DNA from 3 places in the Arthrobacter sp. NPDC056493 genome. Region 1 is predicted to be linked to each of the others. Evidence: riboswitches for the same ligand, from Rfam matches in the RefSeq annotation. Region 1 holds a riboswitch; each other region holds the start of a gene.

Evidence for each region. Region 1 has a riboswitch for S-adenosylmethionine ahead of ACFQ50_RS03525 (bifunctional o-acetylhomoserine/o-acetylserine sulfhydrylase). Riboswitches for the same ligand answer to the same signal wherever they lie in the genome.
Region 2: it holds a riboswitch for S-adenosylmethionine, as region 1 does, so the genes downstream of both, ACFQ50_RS06670 (DUF1737 domain-containing protein) here and ACFQ50_RS03525 (bifunctional o-acetylhomoserine/o-acetylserine sulfhydrylase) in region 1, are expected to answer to the same signal.
Region 3: it holds a riboswitch for S-adenosylmethionine, as region 1 does, so the genes downstream of both, ACFQ50_RS17640 (LLM class flavin-dependent oxidoreductase) here and ACFQ50_RS03525 (bifunctional o-acetylhomoserine/o-acetylserine sulfhydrylase) in region 1, are expected to answer to the same signal.

The regions. Positions count from the first base shown of each region.
Region 1 is NZ_JBHTSL010000005.1:63,993-71,297, reverse strand. Features, by position in the region: gene ACFQ50_RS03525 (bifunctional o-acetylhomoserine/o-acetylserine sulfhydrylase) at 1-994, opposite strand, end outside; SAM riboswitch class IV at 1,036-1,152, opposite strand; gene ACFQ50_RS03520 (VOC family protein) at 1,281-1,919, shown strand; gene ACFQ50_RS03515 (CPBP family intramembrane glutamic endopeptidase) at 2,055-2,834, opposite strand; gene ACFQ50_RS03510 (histidine phosphatase family protein) at 2,948-3,628, shown strand; gene ACFQ50_RS03505 (DeoR/GlpR family DNA-binding transcription regulator) at 3,653-4,441, opposite strand; gene hutI (imidazolonepropionase) at 4,565-5,776, opposite strand; gene ACFQ50_RS03495 (NAD(P)/FAD-dependent oxidoreductase) at 5,788-6,918, opposite strand; gene ACFQ50_RS03490 (glycine C-acetyltransferase) at 6,972-7,305, opposite strand, start outside.
Region 2 is NZ_JBHTSL010000010.1:61,240-68,544, reverse strand. Features, by position in the region: gene ACFQ50_RS06690 (EAL domain-containing protein) at 5-1,105, shown strand; gene ACFQ50_RS06685 (PLP-dependent cysteine synthase family protein) at 1,159-2,208, opposite strand; gene ACFQ50_RS06680 (aromatic amino acid ammonia-lyase) at 2,205-3,911, opposite strand; gene ACFQ50_RS06675 (NtaA/DmoA family FMN-dependent monooxygenase) at 3,915-5,210, opposite strand; SAM riboswitch class IV at 5,408-5,523, shown strand; gene ACFQ50_RS06670 (DUF1737 domain-containing protein) at 5,537-5,845, shown strand; gene ACFQ50_RS06665 (rhodanese-like domain-containing protein) at 5,842-6,252, shown strand; gene ACFQ50_RS06660 (O-succinylhomoserine sulfhydrylase) at 6,254-7,305, shown strand, end outside.
Region 3 is NZ_JBHTSL010000048.1:20,888-28,192, forward strand. Features, by position in the region: gene ACFQ50_RS17630 (ABC transporter substrate-binding protein) at 1-240, opposite strand, end outside; gene ACFQ50_RS17635 (NtaA/DmoA family FMN-dependent monooxygenase) at 237-1,655, opposite strand; gene ACFQ50_RS17640 (LLM class flavin-dependent oxidoreductase) at 1,669-2,775, opposite strand; SAM riboswitch class IV at 2,812-2,920, opposite strand; gene ACFQ50_RS17645 (LLM class flavin-dependent oxidoreductase) at 3,134-4,294, shown strand; gene ACFQ50_RS17650 (rhodanese-like domain-containing protein) at 4,335-4,739, shown strand; gene ACFQ50_RS17655 (MFS transporter) at 4,736-6,277, opposite strand; gene ACFQ50_RS17660 (PLP-dependent cysteine synthase family protein) at 6,489-7,305, shown strand, end outside.

The DNA.
Region 1 (7,305 bases):
GCAGGCCGGCGTAGGCCACCGACTCCACATCGCCCCGGGCTTCCAGCCAACTGGCGACGGCCACCGCGTTGGCCACGTGGCGCTCCACGCGCAGGCTCAATGTTTCCAGGCCCTGTGCGATGAGGAACGCATTGAACGGGGACACCGCGGAGCCCAGGTCGCGGAGCAACTGGACCCGCGCCTTGAGAATGTAGGACAGGTTGGCTCCCAGGGCACCGCCTGCGCCGAGGTCGCGGGCGTAGACCAGGCCGTTGTAGGTGGGGTCCGGCGTGTTGAAGCCCGGGAAGCGTTCCGGGTCCCTGCTGAAGTCGAAGTTGCCTGAATCCACGATGACACCGGCAATGGCGGCCCCGTGTCCACCCAGGTATTTGGTGGCCGAGTGCACCACGATGTCCGCGCCCCACTCGAGCGGCCTGATGAGGTAGGGCGTGGACAGGGTGTTGTCAACGATCAGCGGCACGCCGGCCTCGTGCGCGGTCCGGGAAACACCTTCGATGTCCAGGACGTCCTGCCGGGGGTTGGACACCACCTCCGCAAAGAACAGCTTGGTGTTCGGCTGCACGGCGTCGCGCCACTGCTCCAGGTTGTCCGGGTCGGCCACGAAGGTGACGGACACGCCGAACTTCTTCAGGGTGTGTGCCAGCAGGTTGTAGGTGCCGCCGTAGAGGCTGGGGCTGGCCACCACGTGGTCGCCGGCCTCGGCGACGTTGAGGATGGCATACGTTTCGGCGGCCTGGCCGGAGCTCAGGAGCAGCGCGGCAAGCCCGCCTTCCAGGCTGGCGACCCGCTGTTCGACGGCGTCCTGGGTCGGGTTGCCGATCCGCGTGTAGATGGGCGCGATCTCGGCCAGCGCGAAGCGGTCGGCCGCGCTTTCAGCGCTGGGAAAGACGAACGACGTCGTCTGGTAGATCGGCAGCGACCGCGCGCCGGTGGCGTTGTCAGGCACCTGGCCGGCATGGATCTGGCGGGTTTCGAATGACCATGCGTTGGACATGCAGGCTCCTCTGCTTAGGGGCATGTGCTGGTCCCGGCACAGGCCCGCGCTTGCCGCGCGGCGGGCGCCGCGTAGCCAGGTCTTCACCCGGGGCACCCCGCCGCGGTGGAGGGTTGCCGGCCAGCGAGCCGGGGCTTTCATCGCTGGCACTCATGACCTGCGATCAGTGTAGGAATGGCCCTGTTACGCGCACAGCTTTGTGACGAACTTCGTCAAAGTATGGACTTTTTGCAAGGTTAGGCGACCCTAAGCTGAGAGGCCCGTCACAAAGTGCCAAGATGAGGGCATGCGCATGGATCACGTCTCTTACGCCTGTGAACACGATGGCCTCGCGGCCACCACCGAACGTATCTCCTCTGCCCTCGGCGTCGAAGCCGTAAAGGGCGGGGTGCACCCCCGGTTTGGAACCCGGAACATGATTATTCCGCTGGCCGGCCACAAGTACCTGGAAGTTGTTGAGGTCCTGGACCACCCGGCGTCGGACAAGGCACCGTTCGGCCAGGCCGTCCGCGCCCGGTCCGCGGCGGGCGGCGGCTGGATGGGGTGGTGCGTCGAAGTTGACGACCTCGCCCCCTTCGAGGAGCGCCTTGGCCGCTCCGCCGTCAACGGCAACCGCAAGTTCCCCGACGGCCGGGAGCTGGTCTGGAAGCAGATCGGCATCCTGGGCCTGATCGCGGACCCGCAGGTGCCGTACATGCTGAAGTGGGAGGGCGATCCGGGCCTGCACCCGTCCAACGCCTATGACAGCAACGTGAAGATGTCCAGCCTCACGATCGCGGGCTCTGCCGAGCGCGTGACCGAGTGGCTCGGCGAGCCCGTCGAACGGCCGCTTGAGGACGTCGCCGTGAACTGGGTGGCCCCGCACGGTACGCCGGGCATCCTCTCCGTCACGTTCGAAACCGCAGCAGGCGCCGTCACCATCTGACGCGCTTTCTGCCCTCCACTTCGGCCGCCATCAGCGGGTGCCAACGACGTCACCCGCCGATGGCGGCCGAATCATTTTTAACGGCCGGGCACTAACCCGGGCCGGATCATCCGGGCCGCCCACCGCGGGCCCGGACTAGCCCAGGCCGACGGCTTTGCCGAACAGGCTGAACCCCACGAACGCGACGATGTCCAGCAGCGCGTGCGCGATCACCAGCGGCATGACCCGCCGGGTCCTGGTGTAGACCCAGGCGAAGACCACGCCCATGACGGCGTTTCCAATGAATGGCCCGAACCCCTGGTACAGGTGGTAGCTGCCGCGGAGCATTGAGGACACAAAGATCGCCAGGGGCATGGACCAGCCGAACTTGTTGAACCGGTCCAGCAGGTAGCCCACCACAATGACCTCCTCCACGATCGCATGGCGCACCGCAGACAAAACCAGCACGGGCACCGTCCACCAGTAAGCGTCCAGTCCGCTGGGGATGATGGCGGTGGTAATGCCCAGGGCCCGCCCGGCAGCGTAGAGGCCCAGCGACGGAATGCCGATCACGGCGGCCAGCCCGAGACCCTGCAGCAGGTCCTTGCCAGGCCGGGCGAAGTTGAACCCCAGCTTCCGGAACGCGGAGCCGGAGTCATGGCCGGACCCGGACTTCGCCTGGCGCTGGTCGGTCAGGAAGAAGATCACCAGCAGGACCGGCACCAGGGCGAAGATGATGTCCAGCAGCTGGTAGGTCAGGTCGAAATACTCGCGGGTGCTTTGCGACCTGTTCAGCGTGGACGTCCCCTGCGCCAGTGGTGCCCGGGTCATTTTGTCCAGTAGCTGCACCACCGAGTAGACGGCGGACTGTCCCAGCGACAAGCCAAGGACGATCCATACTTCAAACCGCAGCCGACGGCGGGAGGGAACCAACATGTTCCTATCTTGCCTGCACCTGCTGGTACTTTCCTGTCAGGCTTCCCGGTTCCTGCAACCGTCTGGCCAGTCGGTTCCTGTCCGGCCGCGGGCTCACCCTATGCTGGGGAACTATGAGCGCTCCCGGGAAAATCATCATGATCCGGCACGGCCAGTCGGCGGCCAACGCGGACACCTCCATCTACAACAGGGTGCCCGACTACCGGATTCCGCTGACGGAGCTGGGGCTGGAGCAGGCGAAGGCCGCCGGGGAGCGCATCCGCCGCGAGCTGGACGGCCGGCAGGTGAGCGTCTACGTGTCACCGTACCTGCGCGCCTACCAGACCCTCGAGGCGCTGAATCTTGGCTCCCTGACGGAGCGGGTGATCGAGGAGCCGCGGCTGCGCGAGCAAGACTGGGCCAACTTCCAGATTTCCGGCGACATCGAGGACCAGAAAGAACTCCGCAACGCCTACGGCCACTTCTTCTACCGTTTCCGTGAAGGCGAGTCCGGCTCCGACGTCTACGACCGGATCTCCTCCTTCATGGAGACGCTGTACCGGCACTGGTCCAAGCCGGACTACTCCCCCAACGCACTGCTGGTGACGCACGGCCTGACCATGCGCCTGTTCTGCATGCGCTGGTTCCACTGGTCGGTGGAGTACTTCGAGTCGCTCAACAACCCGGAAAACGCCGAGATCCGGATGCTGGTGCAAAACGGCGCAGGCAAGTACGAACTCGACACCCCCTTCACCCAGTGGGTGGACCGCCGGGTGGACGAAACCGTGCTGGACGCCCCGCCCGTGGTCTTCTAGGCACCGCCGCCTGTGCGCCTGGTGTTAGGCGCCGGCCACGATCACTTCGGTGCCGCGCGCCTCGAACGCGGCCTTGTCCGCCGCGGAAATACCGGAGTCGGTGATGAGCCGGGTGAAGTTGTAGCCGTCCATGGTGGCGAACGCCCGGCGGCCCACCTTGGAGGAATCCGCGATCACGTAGGAGACGCTGGCGCGGCTGGCCAGCAGGGCGTTGACCGTTGCCTCGGCCTCGCCGGTGTTGGTGGGCCCCACCTCGGCGTCGACGCCGTTAACCCCGATAAAGGCGATGTCCAGCACCACCTTCTGCATGATGATGTCCGTGTACGGGCCCACGAGCTCATAGGACCGGGTGTTGAGGATGCCACCGGTCACCATCACCTTGATGTTGGGCCGGACGGCAAGCTGCGAGGCAATGTTGATGGCGTTGGTGACCACCGTGAGGGTGGGCTGGTTCGACGGCGAGTTGAGGTCCTCGCGGGTGGCCAGGATCTGCGCCAGGGCCGTGCTGGTGGTGCCGCCGCACAGCCCGATCACCATGCCTGGGGCGATGAGCGCCGAGGCGGCGAGGGCGATCTCCTGCTTGGCCACGGCGTGGTCGTCCCGGTTGTACCTGCCGGGAAGATCGTAGGCCAGGGCGCCGGTGGTGGCGCCCCCGCGGGTGCGCGTCAGCAGCCGGCGCTTGGCCAGGCTGTCCAGGTCACGCCGGGCGGTTGCCGGTGATACGCCGAGCCGGGTGACGATCTCCTCGACTTCCACCTGGCCGGCCTCGGCAAGCAGATCAAGGATGGCCGTCAGTCGGTCGGTGCGGGTCATGCAGGGCCTTTCAAGATCCAAAAACGTCACGAAAAATGACGCTTTTTGATTGTATCAGACCCCTAATGATCATTTTGCGTCACTGTCCACCGCGGACTACACGGGTTATGGTCCCGCCCGACACTACCGTGCGCGCACCCCTGCACGCCAAACCGCGTGGGTGAGCGGCATGCCCGGCCGGTAGGCCAGGTGGGTGGCGGAGGGGGCATTGAGGACGTGCAGGTCTGCCCGGTGCCCGACGGCGATGGAGCCCACCGCCCGCTCGCCGTCGGCGTCGTTTCCGGACTCGCGCTGCAGCGCTAAAGCACCGCCGTACGTTGCCGCCCGGACGGCCTCATGGACACTCAGGCCCATCTGGAGCACGGCTGTGGTGACGCAGAACGCCATGGAACTCGTGTAGGACGTGCCGGGGTTGCAATTGGACGCGAGCGCCACGGGCACGCCGGCGTCCAGGAGCTGCCGGCCGGGGGCCAGCGGCTGGCGGGTGGAGAGGTCGCAGGCCGGCAGGCAGGTGGCCACTGTTCCCCGCCGGCCCGTTCCTGATGCGGCATCCCAGCCGGACCAGCCGGCGGCGAGGCCGGCGATGTCCTGCTCCGAAAGATAGTTGACGTGGTCGACGCTCGCCGCGCCGAACTCCACCGCGAGGCGGACGCCGGCGCCGTGCCCCAACTGGTTGCCGTGCACCCGCAGCCCGAGTCCGGCGTCGTGGCAGGCCTGCAGCACCGCGCGGGACTGCTCCTCCGAAAAGGCTCCCTTTTCGCAAAATACGTCGGCCCACCGGACATAGGGGCGGACCGCGTCCAGCATCGGACCGCAGGCAAGTTTGGTGTACTCATCGGGATCGACGCCGGCCGGCACCAGGTGCGCGCCCAGGTACGTGACCTCGTCCGCCACTCTTGAGGCGATCCGTGCGCTCCTCGCCTCCTGCTCAACGTCCAGGCCGTAGCCGGTCTTCGTCTCCAGGTACGTCGTGCCCTGCGATACGGCTTCGGCAACGCGGCCCTGGGCCAGCCGCGTGAGGTCGTAGTCGCCGGTGTTCCGGGTGGCCCCGGTAGTGACAGCAATGCCGCCCGCCCTGTACTCCTCCCCCGCCATCCGCGCCTCGAACTCCGCCGTTCGGTCGCCGGCGAAAATGAGGTGTGTGTGGGAGTCCACCCAGCCGGGCAGCACGGCCCGGCCGCCCGCATCCACTGAGTCGTCGGCCGCCGGGGCGGCGGACGCCTGGCCGATCCACGAGATCCGCTCCCCCTCGACCACCACAGCCGCGTCCTTGAGGACACGGTGCTCCGCGTCCTGGGTCATCAGTTCGGCAATGTTGGTGATCAGGGTGCTCATGGATCCATTCTTCAGCGCCGGATGGACCAGCGCGTCGCAGCCAGCGCATCCGCTGTCCGGGATTCCGGACCGGCATCCCGCCCGGTGCTGGTTTCCAGCCCGGCACTGGCACCTGGACCTGCCAGGATCTGGGCCGCGGCCAGTTCCGCGATGCCGGACGACGTCTGGAAGCCATAGCCGCCCTGGCCGGCAAGCCAGTAGAACCCGCGGGCTTCGGCGTCGAACCCTACTACCGGGACGCCGTCGGCCGCCTCGGTGCGCAGGCCGGTCCAGGCCGTCCGCACGGAACCGATCCCCAGCGTCGTCAAGGTATTGAGCCGCGAGATGAGCCGCTCGACGTCCCCGGGACGGGGACGTGCGTCCTCCGCCGGGCTGGCAACATGTTCCGACGGCGAGATCAGCACGTCGCTGCCTTCCCGGCGGAAGTAGAAGGAATCGTCGGCGGCAGCCACCATCGGGCTGCCCTCCGGCAGAGAATGGTCGACGCCGACAATCGCCGCCGTGCGCCGGTACGGCTGCAGGCCAATCTTCTCGACGCCGCTCAGCACCGCCAGCTCATCGGCCCAGGCACCTGCCGCGTTGACCAGAACGCCGGCCGAGAAGCCCTCCTGCCCGGCGCCGATCTCCCAGCCTGATCCCAGCCGCTGGGCGGAATGGACGCGGGCGCCGGTGATGACGTCCACACCGGCGGACTCGGCGCGCGCCCGGTGCCTTTCGAGCAGCACCGGGGCGTCGCACCCGAAGGACCCCGTGTCCAGGCCCGCGGCGGAGAAGGACTCCGGTTTCAGTGCCGGGCAGAGGCCAAGCGCTTCGTCGTGGCCGATCCGGCGCATCTCGCCGCTGGACTCGGCCCGGACCGTCTCCTCGTCCCCGATCAGCATAAAGCTCCGCGGGGACAGCACGGGGTGGGGCCGCCCGGCATCGTCCGCCGCGATCAGCTCCAGGGTGCGGACGGTGAGTTCCTGCACCACCGGCGGGCCGTAACTGGGAATCAGCTGCCGGGCCGAGCGCGAGGACGTATGGTACGCCAGCTGCTGCTCCGCCTCCACGAGGGCAACCGTGCACTTGCCGGCCAGCGCAGAGGCAAGGGACAGCCCGGCGATCCCGCCGCCCACAATGACCACGTCATAGGTTGATGCCATGGGCTCAATCTTTACAGATGGCCCGAACCTGCGCAGCCACCGCGCCTACTCGGTCACTGCGCCTGCGCCGCCACCGCGTCCCGGCTCTTGACGAAAGCCTGGACGCAGGTTTCCACATCGTCGGCGCTGTGCGCGGCGGACAGCTGGACCCGGATGCGGGCGGCACCGCGCGGCACCACGGGGAAGCTGAAGGCGGTGACGTAGACCCCGTGCTGGAGCATCTGGTCGGCCACCTTCGCGGCCAGCACGGCATCGCCGAACATGACCGGCACAATGGCGTGCTCGCCGTCGAGCAGTTCGAAGCCTTCCTCCGTCATCCGGCGGCGGAACAGCTCCGCGTTCCGGAACAGGCCGGCCCGCAGCTCCCCGGAGGTCTGCACGAGCTCC
Region 2 (7,305 bases), on a different contig from region 1:
GCCGATGTCTTGGGACGAGAATTCCCTTCCCGCACGGACAAACTCACTACCCACGGGCTGGGGGGCCCAGGCAGCGCTGCCGGGGGACCTGGGGGAAATTTCTGTGCGCTGGCAAGCCCACCAGATCATCACCGAACTGCTCGCCGAATCAGATCCGGCCAGCCAGTGGACCCGCACCCGGCTGCGCGCCCTGCTCGAAGCCCATCCGGATAATCCCGAACACGTGCTGCTCGAGCACCTCACCGCCACCACAGAGCTGGCCAACGCCGAAAACGGCGCCATCCCGGTGGTGGTCGGGCAATCCCGGGCCGCGGCTGTGCCTGAGCCGGTGCCCTTCACCCGGCGCAGCAGGAACCGCATTGAAGCGATTCTTGCCGACAAGATGCTCATGACCGCTTTCCAGCCGATCCGCCGGCTTCCGGCGGGGAATGTGATCGGCGTCGAGGCCCTGACCCGGTTCGTCAGCGACGACGGTGCCAGCGCGGACCACTGGTTCACTGAGGCAGAGTCCGTGGGGCTGGGCACCGACCTTGAACTCGCAGCCTTGCACCGGGCCCTTTCCGCGGCGCAGGCCGTGCCCGACCCCATGTTCATTGCCCTGAACCTGACACCGGCAACGTGCGCGGACCCCAGGATCCCGGGCCTGCTGGAACATTCCCAGCTGGCCATGGACCGGATCGTCATCGACCTAAACGGCCCGGTCCCCCTCGACCAGTACCCGTCACTGACAGCCGCCATCGCCCCGCTGCGGCGCCGCGGGCTGCGCATCGCCGTGAATGGCGCCGAGGTGGGCTTCACGTCCATGGACCAGGTCCTTGAGCTTCACCCGGACATCATCAAGCTGGACCGGAGTTTCATCGCGGGCATCGAGGACTCCCCGGGCCAGCGGCTGAGGGCCGCCGCCATGGGTGAACTCGCCCGGCACGTTGGTGCCGTCATCGGCGCCCAGGGCGTGGAGACGCCGGCGGAACTGCAGGCCGTGACCGAACTCGGCATGGCTGCCGCGCAGGGCTACCTGCTGGGCAGGCCCTCCGTCCACCCGCTGGACTGGAATGCCTGGATCCGTTCCGAAAGCGAGACGGCCGCCAGCGGCCCGGCCTCCTGAATGGTTTCCGACGGCGCTGGTCCCCTGGGGGCGACGCGCTGGTATGAGTTGGGCTAGTCTTCCGCGAGGTCAGTGGCAAGCCGGATGTGGTTGTCCGCCAGCCACTCTGGGTTGAAGGCCTTGCTCTGGTAGTTGCTGCCGGTGTCCGGGGCGATTGCCACCACCACTGACCCGTGCGGTGCCGCCCTGGCCACCCGGAGCGCCGCCGCCACCGTCAGTCCCGACGACGGCCCGAGGGACAGTCCTTCGTCGTTGAGCAGCCGGTGCAGCGTGGTGTACACCTCGTCGTTGGGAATCCGCAGGAACCGGTCCAGCAGGCCGCGGTCGAAGACCTTCGGCCAGTCGGGCTTGGGCCAGGAGTTGCCCACCCCGTCCACCAGGATCTGGCCCGGATGCCCGCCGCTGTACACCGAGCCGTAGGGGTCGGCGCCGATCACCTCGACGTGGCCGCCGGACTTCTCCTTGAGGTACCGGCCGTTCCCGGTGATGGTGCCCCCCGTGCCCACGCCCGCGACGAAGTGCGTCACCCGGCCGGCTGTCTGCGCCCAGATTTCCGGTGCCGTCCCCTCATAGTGCGCCCGTGGGTTGGCCGGGTTGTCGAACTGCAGCGGCCGCCACGCGCCGGGGATTTCGGCCGTGATCCGGGCCGCGACCGCCCGCGCGTTCTCCGGTGAGTCCGACGGCGCGCTCCAGTCCGTAAACACCACCCGCGCCCCGTACCGGTTCAGGGCCTCCAGCTTCTCCGACGAAATGGAATCACCGGTGACCACCACCACCGGATGGCCTGTCAGTGCACCGATCAGCGCGAGCCCGATTCCGGTGTTCCCTGAGGTGCTTTCCACGATGGTCCCGCCGGGCTGCAGTTCGCCGCTGCGCTCGGCCGCCCGGACCATGCTCAGCGCGGTCCGGTCCTTGATGGACCCGCCGGGATTCTCCGATTCGAGCTTGACGAAGACAGTGCTCCCCAGCCCGCGGCTCAGCACCTCCAGCGGAACCAATGGTGTGTTCCCGACGCGCGCCAGCACAGCATCAGCATCCATGCCCGGATCCATAATCGGCGCCACATGCCGTGGCTGGTGGCCGCTCCCTGTCAGAGTGGTCATGCTTCTCCTCCGCCATCATCCGGATGGCGGTCATCCGGGCCACCCGTATTCGGGCGATCGTCATTCGGTCCGCCCGCATCCGGCGTGCGTAATGCAGGCAGTCCTGCCAGCAAATCCCCCAGCGCAGTCCGCGCACTCTCCAGCAGCACCGCCGCCGGCAGTTGCCCTGCCAGCAGCTCCGACAGCCTCGCCACCACGGCGCCGGTGCCTGTTCCGAGCTGCCGGATTTCCGGCTCCCGCAGGTCCGTGTCCTGCGCCTCTGCCAAAAGGTAGGAGGCCGTCAGGGCCTCAATGGTGAGGAGCTTGGCCGCCGCCTCTACCGAGCGCTCCAGCTGCTGAAGGGCCAGCGGGGCCAGCGTGGAGTGGTCCTCCACGTCCGCGGACAGGGTGGGCGCACCGAGCGTGGCAGGCGCCGCCAGGAACTTCAGCTCCGCCAGCAGGCTCGCGGCCGAGTACCAGAGCAGTCCGGGCAGGTCCTCGGATGCGAGCGGCGTGCCGGCCCGGGCCGCCTCGAGGTTGAGCTGCCGGATCAGGCGCTGCGGCGGGTAGAGCTTGGCGGTCCGCCGCTCGCTGCTGATTCCCACGTGCGCCAGTCCCAGCCGCAGCGCCTCGAACGCCAAGGCGAGCTGCATCGGCTGGAAGTTTCCGCCTGACACCATCCGGCCCGAGGCTATGTCCGTTAGCGGATTGTCGCCCCTGCCGTTGAGCTCCACCTCGAGCGCCTCGGCCAGGGCCGTGACCTGGGCCCGGAACGCACCGTGCGTCTGCGGCGCCGCGCGAAAGGACAGGGCATCCTGGACTGACACCTGCCGCCGCGGGTCCTCCAGCCAGCCGCCGCGCACCAGGCGCCGGACGTTGGCCGCCGAGACGCGCTGGCCGTCCACAGCCTTGGCCGACTGCACAGCAGGCGAGAACGCGCTCAGGTTCCCGCCGCCGTCGTACCGTGCGGTGGCCTCAAGCGAGAGCGCCAGGGCGGTGTCCGCCAGATCGGCGAGCCTCCGGATGCGGCGGAGTTCCAGCGCGCCGGTGCCGATCGAATAGGAGTTGGCGCTGACCAGCGCCAGGGCCTCGCCCGGCGCCAGGACCAGCGGTTCCAGCCCGGCTGCGGTGAGCGCTTCCGCGCCGTCCTGCAGGCCGCCGTCGGCAGTTAGCGCCTGTCCCTCCCCGATGGCGACGGCGGCAACCGCCGCCAGCTGGGTGAGGTCCGACGAACCGACGGACCCGTCGCGCGGAACGGCCGGCAGCACGGCCCTGTTCAGCAGTTCGGCATAGAACCGGGCAGTTTCCGGTCGCACCCCCGAGCCTCCCCGGGTGAACCCGATGAGCCTGGCCAGGATGAGGGCACGGACTTCATCCCGGCCCAGCAACGCGCCGACGCCGCTGTGGTGGTAGCGCACCACCTGCAGCTGGAAGTCGAGGATGGATTCCTGCTCCACAGCCGTGTCCCGTCCGGAGCCAAGCAGGGTGTTGAGGCCATAGACCCGGTCACCGGAATCGATGGCTGCCTGAACCACCTCGCGGGACAGGCCCACGAGCTCGAGGGCTTCGGCGCTGAGGACCACCTCCACCGCGGGATCGGCGGCCGCCGCGGCCACGTCGTCGGCCCGGATGTGGGCCGTGCCGATCAGGAACGTGCCGCGCCGGACGCCCGGCAGGAGTCCGTCGGATCCTCCGGCCCCCGCCCTTGCACCGGCCCCTGCCATGGCCTAGAAGTCCAGCAGGTTCCGGCGGAAGCCGCCGTCGCCATAGCTCGTCCGCAGCAAACCCCGACGGCGGAGCACCGGCGCCAGCCTGTCCAGCACGCCGTGAATGGTGGCCGGGTCCACGAAGCCGGAGAAGAGGAACCCGTCGCCGCCCACCGCGGCCCCGGTTTCCTCAAGGTAGTCGGCGATTTCTTCCGCGGTGCCAATGATGCTGTCACCGGCGCCGCCGCTGCGGGCCTGCAGGATCTGCCGCAAGGTGGAACCCGGCGGCGCGGCCTTGGAGAAGTGCTCCAGGGTGCCCTGGTTGCTGTTGGTGCTGAGTTCGGGGAGGGGCGCGTCGAGGTCGAACTGCCTGAAGTCGATGACGGACAGGTAGGAGATCGAGTTGAGCTGGCTGTCGATGTCCCGCTGGGTGAGCTCCCGCCGGGCAGCCCTCAACTCCTCGGCCTCGGCCCTGGAACTGGTGACGGTGGGCTTGAGGACAAACAGCACCTTGACGTCGTCGGGGTTCCGGCCGGCCCCGGCGGCTTCGGCGCGGATGGAGTCCCGGTACGCTTTCATGCCGTCCACGCCGCGGGCCAGGGCAATGGCAACATCCGCGTTCGCCCCGGCGAAGGCCTTGCCCCGGGGCGATGCCCCGGCCTGCACCAGCACCGGCTCCTCCGGCAGCGGTGCCGTGTTCAGCGGTCCCCGGACCTTGAAGAACTCGCCGTCGTGGTGGATCGGCCGGACCTTCGTGTGGTCCGCGAAGATGCCTGCCCGGGTGTCCTCCAGGATGGCGTCCGGTTCCCAGCTGCGCCAGAGCTTGCGGACGACGTCCACGAACTCCTCGGCCTTCTCGTAGCGGAGGTCGTGCTCGATCTGCTGGTCCAGTCCGTAGTTCTGCGCGGCGAGGTCGCTGCCGGAGGTCACCACGTTCCAGCCCAGCTGCCCGTTGGAGAAGTGCTGCAGGGTTGCCAGCAGCCGGGCCGCGGTGAAGGGCGGATAGAAGGAGGCGCTGATGGTGGGCACGATGCCCAGGTGCTCCGTGGCGGAGAGCAGGTACGGCACCAGCGCCAGCGGATCGTGCTTCGGCGCAAAGGACGCCTGCGCCAGCGAGACCTCCGCGCTGCCCCCGTAAGTGTCGGGGACGGTGAGCGAGTCCTCGATGATGAACAGGTCCAGCCCCGCCCGCTCGAACTCCCGGACCGCATGCTGATAGGGGGCCGGCTTCTTCCAGTCATAGCCGATTCCGTAGCCGGGCGTGCCCCAGCCCTGAACCCCGAAGCCATGGCCCACGAACCATCCAAAGTGCAGCATGGGAGTCACTGTATTCGCGGTCGAATCATTCACTGTGGCCTGGTTTCATCCGGCGTTACGGCGGTTCATCTTCCGTCATTATCCTCCCGGCCACCGGCTTTGTAACCGCAACGCGGCCTCACACCGGGCCCGATGCGTTACGGAACATGACGGCGGCGGCGGTGCGCGCCGCCGTCGTCAGTGTTACGTTTTTGGGGAGTAATGAGTACCGGCATGAAGCCCTGACTGGCCGGTCGGCAACCCTCCATTCCACGGCGGGGTGCCTCAGGTGAATACTCGGCATATCGACCACTTCGAGCTGCAAGCGTGAGAAAAGGAGATCCGTCGTGTCAGACGCCCCCGCCGTTGCAACGCTGCCGTCCCAGCAGGATAAACCTGAGGAAAAGCTGTCCTACCGCCTGATCACGGGGCCGGACAACCGCGAGTTCTGTGAGCGCATCACGGCGGCCCTGGCCGAGGGATACGTGCTGCACGGCAGCCCCGCAGCCACCTTCAACGGCACCAGCGTCATCGTGGCCCAGGCCGTCATCCTGCCTGCCGCCATCGCCACCGCAGATGCGGCCGTCGCCACCGCCGTGGACCGGCTGGACTCCGACGAGGACCTCACCGCCCAGGCTTTCGAGGGGCACGCATGAGCTACGCCGGAGACCTCACCCCCCAGGACGCCTGGGCAAAGCTCGAGGAAGGCGCCGTCCTCGTGGATGTGCGCACCGAGGGCGAATGGGCGCACATCGGCATTCCGGACACCAAGGCCACGGAGAACGATCCGCTCTTCATCCAGTGGACCTTTCCCGGCGGCATTCCCAACCCCGACTTCGTCGAGCAGCTGAAGCAGCAGGCGCCCGAGGACACCCGGGTGGAGCTGCTGTTCCTGTGCCGCTCCGGCCAGCGCTCCATCGCTGCCGCCACCGCCGCCACGCAGGCCGGCTTCACGGCCTACAACGTTCTCGAAGGCTTCGAGGGTGAGCCTGACCGCTACGGTGAGCGCACCGTGAACGGCTGGAAGAACCGTGGCCTGCCGACAAACCTGGGAAAGAACTAAGTTGACCTTTAATCACGACGCCGCCGGCTGGAGCCCCGATACCCAGGCCGTCCGCGGCGGGCTTGACCGCACCAATTTCCAAGAGACCACCGAACCGGTCTTCCTCAACTCGGGGTTCGTCTACGAGTCGGCAGCAGCCGCCGAGCGCGCCTTCACCGGCGAGGACGAGCGCTTCGTCTACTCGCGCTATGGCAACCCGTCCGTGGCCACCTTCCAGGAGCGCCTTCGCCTGCTCGAAGGCACCGAGGCGTGCTTTGCGACGGCGTCCGGCATGTCCGCCGTGTTCACCGCACTGGGCGCCCTGCTCGGCGCCGGGGACCGCGTGGTGGCCAGCCGTTCCCTGTTCGGCTCCTGCTTCGTCATCCTCAACGAAATCCTGCCGCGCTGGGGCGTGGAGACGGTGTTCGTGGACGGGCCGGACCTCGAGCAGTGGCGCGCCGCCCTCTCGGTGCCCACCACGGCCGTCTTCTTCGAATCCCCGTCCAACCCCATGCAGGAAATCGTGGACATCGCCGCTGTCAGCGAACTCGCCCACGCCGCCGGCGCCAAGGTGGTGGCGGACAACGTCTTCGCCACCCCGCTGCTGCAGCGCTGCGGAGACCTCGGCGCAGACGTAATCGTCTACTCCGGCACCAAGCACATCGACGGCCAGGGCCGCGTGATGGGCGGCGCCATCCTGGGCACCAAGGAATTCATCGACGGACCAGTCAAGCAGCTCATGCGCCACACCGGACCGGCGCTCTCCGCGTTCAATGCCTGGGTCCTCACCAAGGGCCTGGAGACAATGTCGCTCCGCGTGAACCACTCCTCCGCCACGGCGCTGCGCCTGGCCGAATGGCTCGAGGACCAGCCCGCCGTCAGCTGGGTCAAGTACCCGCTGCTGAAGTCCCACCCGCAGTACGATCTGGCCGCGAAGCAGATGAAGGCCGGCGGCACCGTGCTCACGCTGGAACTCGCGACGACGGCAGGCCAGTCGGGCAAGGACGCCGCCTTTGCGCTGCTGGACGCCCTGAGGATCATCGACATCTCCAACAACCTGGGCGACGCCAAGTC
Region 3 (7,305 bases), on a different contig from region 1:
GCCCACCTGCTGCGGATCGATGCACCCGCGGTCCACGGAAACCGCGAAATTGAGGTTGCCGCCCCGGACAGGGGTGCCGCTGGCACCCGGCTGGGATCCGGCGTCGGACGTTCCGCCGCACGCGGCGAGCAGCAGCGTAACGGTTCCCAGCAGCGCACCGGCGGCCGCTGTCCTGCCGATCCGCCGTGCCCTGGCCGGTTCAGGACGGGTGGAAGCAGCGTGGATGTTTCGGGTGGTCATGCGACTTCCTCGTTTTCGTTGGTGCCCACCGATGCCAGGGAGCCGCTGCGGTGTGACAGCGGGGCGCGGAGCCCCAGGTTTTCGCGGAGCGTGGTGCCCTCGTATCCGGTCCGGTAGACCCCTCGGTCCTGCAGCCTGGGGACAAGCTCGTTGACGATGTCGTCGAGTCCGGAGGGGACGATCCAGGGCGTGATGTTGAAACCGTCCACGGCACCGGAATGGGCGTATTCGGCCAGCAGGTCGGCGACGTCGTCGTAGGAACCGACCAGGCCCCGGCCGTTGAGCTGGGCGCGGCCGGAGACGAACTGCCTGATGGACTGCCCCTTCTCCTTCGCCTCGGCCCGCCACTCCGCGGCAAGCTCCCGGGCGTTCTTTCCATGGAACGCGTTGCCCCGGGTGGGGTCGGTGACGTCTACGACGGGGTCGACGTCGGGAAGCGGGCCGTCGGGGTCGTATTCGCTGAGGGTGCGGCCCCAGAACTGCTCCAGGAACGCAATGGCGGTCTGCGGACCCACCTGCCGTTCGCGGACCCACTGGTGCTTTTCCTCCGCTTCCTTGGCGGTGGGTGCCAGGATGAACTCCTGTCCCGGGAAGATCTTGACGTCATCCGCCGGCCGGCCTGCCTTTAGCGTCCGGGCCACAATGTCCTCCCGGAACTTCTTGGCCTCCTCCAGCCCGGCGTGCCGGGAGAAGATGACGTCGGCGTTGCGGACCGCGAAGTCGCGCCCGTCCGGGGAGTCGCCGGCCTGGAACAGGACCGGGTGCTGCTGGCCGGAGCGCGGGAGGCGGCCGGTGACTTCGACGTCGAAACTCGCGTCCTTGCGGCGGACGGAGGTGATGCCGTCCTCGGCCAGCCATCTGCGGGAGCCCCGGGACCCGGCGATTGCGCCGTCAGCCCAGGAATCCCAGATCGCTTTGGCGGTCTGGACGAATGCTTCGGCCCGGATGTAGCGGTCCTCGTGAGCCAGGAACCCGCCGCGCCGGAAGTTGGCACCGGTCCAGGCGTTGTCCGTGGTCACGATGTTCCACGCCGCCCGGCCGCCCGAGAGAAGGTCCAGGCTGGACAGCCGGTGGGCCAGGTCGGCGGGATCGTTGTAGGTGGTGTTCTGCGTGGCCACGAGTCCGATGTTGGTGGTCACTGCAGCCAGGGCCGCGAGGGCCGTCTGCGCGTCCGGCCGGCCCGCGACGTCGAGCTCGTGGATCCGGCCCAGGTGTTCGCGGAGCCGCAGCCCTTCGCCCAGGAAGAAGGCCGTGAAGAGGCCGCGTTCTGCGGTCTGTGCCACCCGGCGGAAAGATTCGAAGTCGGTCTGGGATCCGCTCTCTGGATCACGCCAGACTGTGGTGTGGTTGACGCCCTGGAAGAAGACGCCGAACTGGATCTGGCCGTTACCGGCAGTGCGCGAGGGGGTGCTCATGGGTCTGGCCTCTCTAGAGGGCCGCGGCGGCGGCATAGCGGTTGGCGGGACGGGGCAGGCCGAAGGATTCACGCAGGGTGCTGCCCGGGAGGGGGCTGGACAGCAGGCCGCTGCGCCGAAGTTCCGGGAGCACCAGGGCGGCCAGCTCCGGAAGGTCGGTGTCCAGCACCGCGGGGCTGATCCAGACCCCGTCGCCCTGCTGGAACAGCTCGGCGAGGAGCTCCACCAGCCCGGCCGCGTCTCCCACGTAGCGGGCGCCGCCCTGCCATGGCTCGTGCGCTTCCAGTTCGGCCAGCCGGTCGGCTGCCCGCTGGCCACGGGCGTCGAGGACCACGTCCAGTTCCAGGAGTGTGCGCGGGGCGCCGGCGTTCCTTGCAGCCTCCGCAGCTGGCGCCAGCTCCTCCGGCTTGGCCGCGGTTACCAGCGCCACGTCGGCTTCGACGGCGGGCAGCAGCGCCGCCGGGGCAATTACCGGCAGTTGCCCCTGGAAGGGGCGCGGAATGATCGACGGGCCCTTCACGGAAAACCGGTTTCCCTCGAAATCCGCATAGTGCAGCTTGCCCGCGTCGAGGAACCGGCCGGTGGCCTCGTCCCGGATCACGGCGTCGTCTTCCCACGAATCCCACAGCCGCCGGGCGCTTTCGACGACGTCCGCCGCCTCCGCGCCGGCCTCCCCGGCGGGAAGTTGGTCGCGGCCCACGGAACGTGCTTCCTGCGGCGTGTTCTCTGCGCTGACCAGCCACCCTGCCCGGCCGCGGGAGGAATAGTCCAGGCTCGCCAGCTGGGTGGCCACGTGGAAGGGCTCCGTGTAGACCACGCCCGCTTCGGGCACCAGGCCGATCGACCTTGTTACCGTCGAGGCGAAGGCCGCACGCTGCACGGCATCTATCCGTCCCGCGACTCCGGCGGCCCCGGTGTCCGTGGTCCGTGAGTCTCTGAACGTGGCCAGGTGAAAGCCGGCGATGTCCGCTGCCTGGACGGTTTCCCGGATGCGGCTGCCGGTGAGCAACGCGCCGGGCTCGTGCGCGGCGAATCGCCAGGCGGCCGGGTGTGCGCCGTCCCCGTCGAGCTCGATGCCGAGCACGGCGGAACGGTTTTTGGGTGTGGGTAATGAAGGCATGGTTCCCTCTTTTTAGGGGCCGCGGACGGCCGTCTCGACATTCACTTGCCGCAATGCGGCCAGGTCTGTTTCCGGAGCACCCCGCCATCAAATGCCTGAGGGTTGCCGCAGCACGAGCCGGTCCTTGGCGTGCTGACTCTGGACCTAGACGTTGAATCTAGGAGGGCTGGCCGGACTTTTCCAAACCGCCGGTCTCGTGGTGTCAATTCGGGAAATACCGCGTCAAGCAGCGGTGCATTCCGTCATGCGCAGCCTTCATTTGTGACGGATTTTGGGCTCCGGTTACCCCCGGTTTCCGGACGTTGAGGACGGTGACGGAGGAGTTTGGCCGGCGCCGGACGCTCCGTAGTGTTCTGCCATGCCCAAGCCTTCCGCGGTTCCCCTCTCGGTCCTTGATCTCAGCCCCGTCTCCGCCGGCCAGACTGCCGCAGACGCCCTGCGGAACAGCATTGCGCTGGCCGTCTCGGCAGAGGCGCTGGGGTACAGCCGCTATTGGCTGGCCGAACACCACTTGAGTCCGGGCGTTGCCGGCTCCGCCCCGCACGTCCTGTCCGCCCTCATTGCCGCGGCGACGAGCAGCATCCGGGTGGGAACGGCGGCCACCATCCTGGGTAACTACCGGCCGGTGCAGATCGCCGAAAACATCGGGACACTGTCCGCCCTGTACCCGGGGCGCGTGGACCTCGGCTTTGGCAGGTCCGGGGTGCCCAAGGTGCCGGCCGAAGAGGCCGGGGCTCCCGCTCCGCTGGCCCCTTCGCCGGCCTCCTCCGGCCCTTCGGGGAACCGCGTGGTGGACGGCCTGGTGATCCCGGCCCCGCGGCCGCTGTTCGGCAGGAAGTTTCCCGAGCGCTTCCAGGTCCAGGCCGATCTGCTGGGGCGGGTGGCCGGTGATGCGGACAACTTCGAAAACGACGTCCAGGACATCATCGCGTTCTTCGCCGGCGAATACCGCGCAGCGCAGGGCACGGAAGTCACCGTCCACCCGGCGCAGGGCCACGCTCCCGGGTTCTGGATCCACGGGTCCAGCGCCGGCCCCAGTGCCCGGCTCGCCGGAAAGCTCGGCCTGCCCTTCGGGGCGAACTATCATGTGGCCCCGGCCGCGGTCCTGGAGTCCGTCGGCGAATACCGGTCGCATTTCAAACCGTCCGCCACCCTGGCTGAGCCGTACGTAGCCGTTTCCGCCGACGTCGTGGTGGCTGAGACCGAATCCCGGGCCAGGACCATCGCAGCCGGGTACGCGGACTGGGTCCACAGCATCAGGACCGGCCGCGGCGCCATTCCCTACCCCGCGCCCGAGGATGCCGAACGCCGGCCGGAGCTGGAGCCGGCCGAAGCGGACCTCATCCAGGACAGGCTGGACACCCGCTTCGTGGGCGACCCCGTGCAGGTGGCGGAGGGGCTGCGCACCCTGCAGCGCGCCACCGGAGCCAATGAACTGCTGGTCACCACCATCACCCACCACCAGTCCGACCGGATCCGGTCCCAGGAGCTGCTCGCGCAGGCCTGGGGACTGTCCTGACACCCTTCCCATCATTAACAAACATTCGAAGGAGCACCAAATGAGCACCGAACAAACCACCAACGATCCGCAGCTGATCAGCGCCGATGAAGCCGCACGGCTTATCGGCGCGGGGGCCCTCCTGATCGACGTCCGCAGCGACAAGGGCAGGGCCAGCACAGGCAGCGTTCCGGCGGCTGTCGTGGTGGACCGCGAGAACGTGGCACAGGACTTTGGGCCGGATTCCCCCGCCCGTCTCACCGGCGTGACCGGAACGGACCAGCAGATCGTCGTCTTCTGCGGCTCGGTCAACGGCTCGCGTCCCGTGGCCGAAAAACTCCGGCTGCTCGGCTACGCCCGTGCCGTGCATGTCGACGGCGGGTTCCCGGCACTGCGCGACGCCGGGGTTCCCGCCAGCGGGCCGACGGTGGAAATCGACGAGCCGGCCCAGCCGGCGGCCGTCTAGCGGGAGTCCGCCAAAGCCTGGTCCGCCGACGCCGTCCCTTCCGCCGATGCCGTCCGTTCCGCTACAGCGGGGCGGGTGGCGTTGCCGTTCCGGCGGCGCACCACCGCGGTCCGGATCCAGTCGAGGCTGCCGGCGGCGATGGCAACGGCGGTCAGGGCCGAACACAGGATGATGCCGTCATGGAAGGCGCCGCGGTAGCCGTTGCCCGCGGCCACGGACCCGGCAGCACTGCCTAAACCGGATCCTGCGTGCAGGAACAGCCCGGCCACGGCGGCCGAACACAGCGCCGCCGAGAACCGTTGGCTCAGCTGGTAGAAGCCGGCAGCCACCCCGGCGGTCCCGGCCGGCGCGTGCCCCAGCGTCAGGGCCTGGTTGGGCGCCACCACGAGGCCCGTCGCCGCTCCCTGGACCAGGCCCACCCCGGCAACAGCCAGCGCCGCGGCCGAGTGGTCCAGGTGCTGCACCGCAGCATCCTTGGCGACGAGGGTGGCGAAGCTGGCGGCCAGTGCGACGACGATGCCGGCCCGGCCGAACCTGGCGACGAACCGCCAGCTGGACCCGGAGGCCAGCAGCATGCCGGCGGACTGGGGTGCCAGGATGCCTGCCGCGGCGAGCGGGGCGAGGCCGCTTCCGGACAGAAAGTAGAAAGCCGTGACCGCGGACATCGCAGCGCCCACGCCGAACTGGCACAGCGCCACCACCGTGCCCAGCACGTAGCCCCCGGAACGGACCAGCCCTGCGCTGAGCAATGGCGTCCGCCCGCGCCGGTGATACAGCAGCTCCCAGCCCGCAAAACCCAGGAGCACCGTTGCTCCTGCGGCCAGCCAGGCCGGGGACGACTCCGGCGTGCCGTAGACCGTGGGGACGAGGAAGGCCACCACCACGGCACCCAGCAGCAGGGCGCCTACCCCGTCGATGGACGCGGAGCCGGGGTGGCGGTCCCGGCCGGGGCGTGCCGGCAGAAACCGGAACGCCAGCGGCACCAGCAGCACCACCAGCGGGACGTTGATGAGGAAGAGCACCCGCCACCCGGCAGAGTCCCCGGCCGCGGACAGGACCAGGCCGCCGGCAAGGGGGCCGCACACGGCGGCGAAGCCCCCGGCGGCGGCGTAGTAGCCCAGTGCCTTGGCCCGTCGGGTTCCGGAAAACAGGTCCTGGAGGAGACCCAGGACCTGCGGATTCAGGGTGCCGGCGCCGAGCCCCTGGAGCAGCCGGGCAGCGACCACCAGAGCCGGGTCGGAGGCCAGTCCGCCCACCAGGCTGAAGGCGCCAAACACCGTTATGCCCGCGATGAAGAGCGCCCTCCTGCCCAGGACGTCCCCGAGCCGTCCCGCCGGAACCAGCGCCACTCCGAACGCCAGCGAATAGCTGGCCAGAATCCACTGCACCTGCGCAGCGTCCGCATCCAGCCCGGCGGTCATCGCCGGAACGGCGAGGACAAAAACCGACTGGTCAAGGAGGGTGATGAAGCCGGCGCCGAGGCACAACCACAGGCCGGCGCGTGCTGATGTATCCGTGTCTGTTGCTCCCCGCCCCATGTCCGGACTCTACGGCTGGCCGGCGGCCGCCCCTGCATCGCGGGTCCGAGGGTGAACCCCCGTGAACGCCGGTGACGGAACCCGCCCGGCCGCCGTCGTAATTTGACCCAAACACCCGGAAAACCGACATCAAAGCTCATGGAGAGACACGCTTGGCAACACGGCTTAAGGCCTTTTGCGGCCGGATGCCCGGCGGCCTACCGTTCCAGCCATGACAATCTACGAGTCGGTGCTGGACGCCATCGGCAACACCCCGTTGGTCAGGCTCACCCGGCTGAGTGACGGGCTGCGCCCGCGCATCTACGCCAAGCTGGAGTTCCAGAACATCGGCGGCAGTGTCAAGGACCGCGCCGCGCTGTCCATGATCCGTGCGGCGGAGCGGGACGGCCTGCTCGCGCCGGGCGGCACCGTGGTTGAAGGCACCAGCGGCAATACGGGGATCGGCCTGAGCCTCGTGGCAGCCCACCTCGGCTACCGCGCGGTGGTGTTCGCCCCTGCGGCCACCGCTGCCGAGAAGATCCGGCTCCTGCGAGCCTACGGCGCAGAGGTGCATCTCGTGGCGGACTTCGTTCCGCGCAGCCACCCGGACCACCTGGCCAACCGCGCGGCCCGGTTCGCCGAGGCCACCCCGGGCGCGTGGCTGGCGCAGCAGTACGACAACCCGGCCAACCCCGGCGCCCACGTGGAATCGACGGGCCCGGAGATCTGGCGCGACACCAATGGCGCGGTCACCCATTTGGTGGCCAGCGTGGGCACCGGCGGGACCATCACCGGGACGGGCCGGTTCCTCAAACAGGCAAGCGGCGGATCGGTCCAGGTGGTGGCCGCCGACCCCGACCACTCCGCGTACGGCGGCGGCGACGGGGCCGCCAAATACGTCGAAGGGGCCGGCCACGCCGTCCATCCCGATTCAGTCGAGGACGTCTGGCCCCAGGCTTTCGATACCTCCCTGGTGGACCGCTACGTGCGGGTCAGCGACAGGGAGTCCATCCTGACCGCCCGGAAGGCCGCCCGGGAAGAGGGCCTGC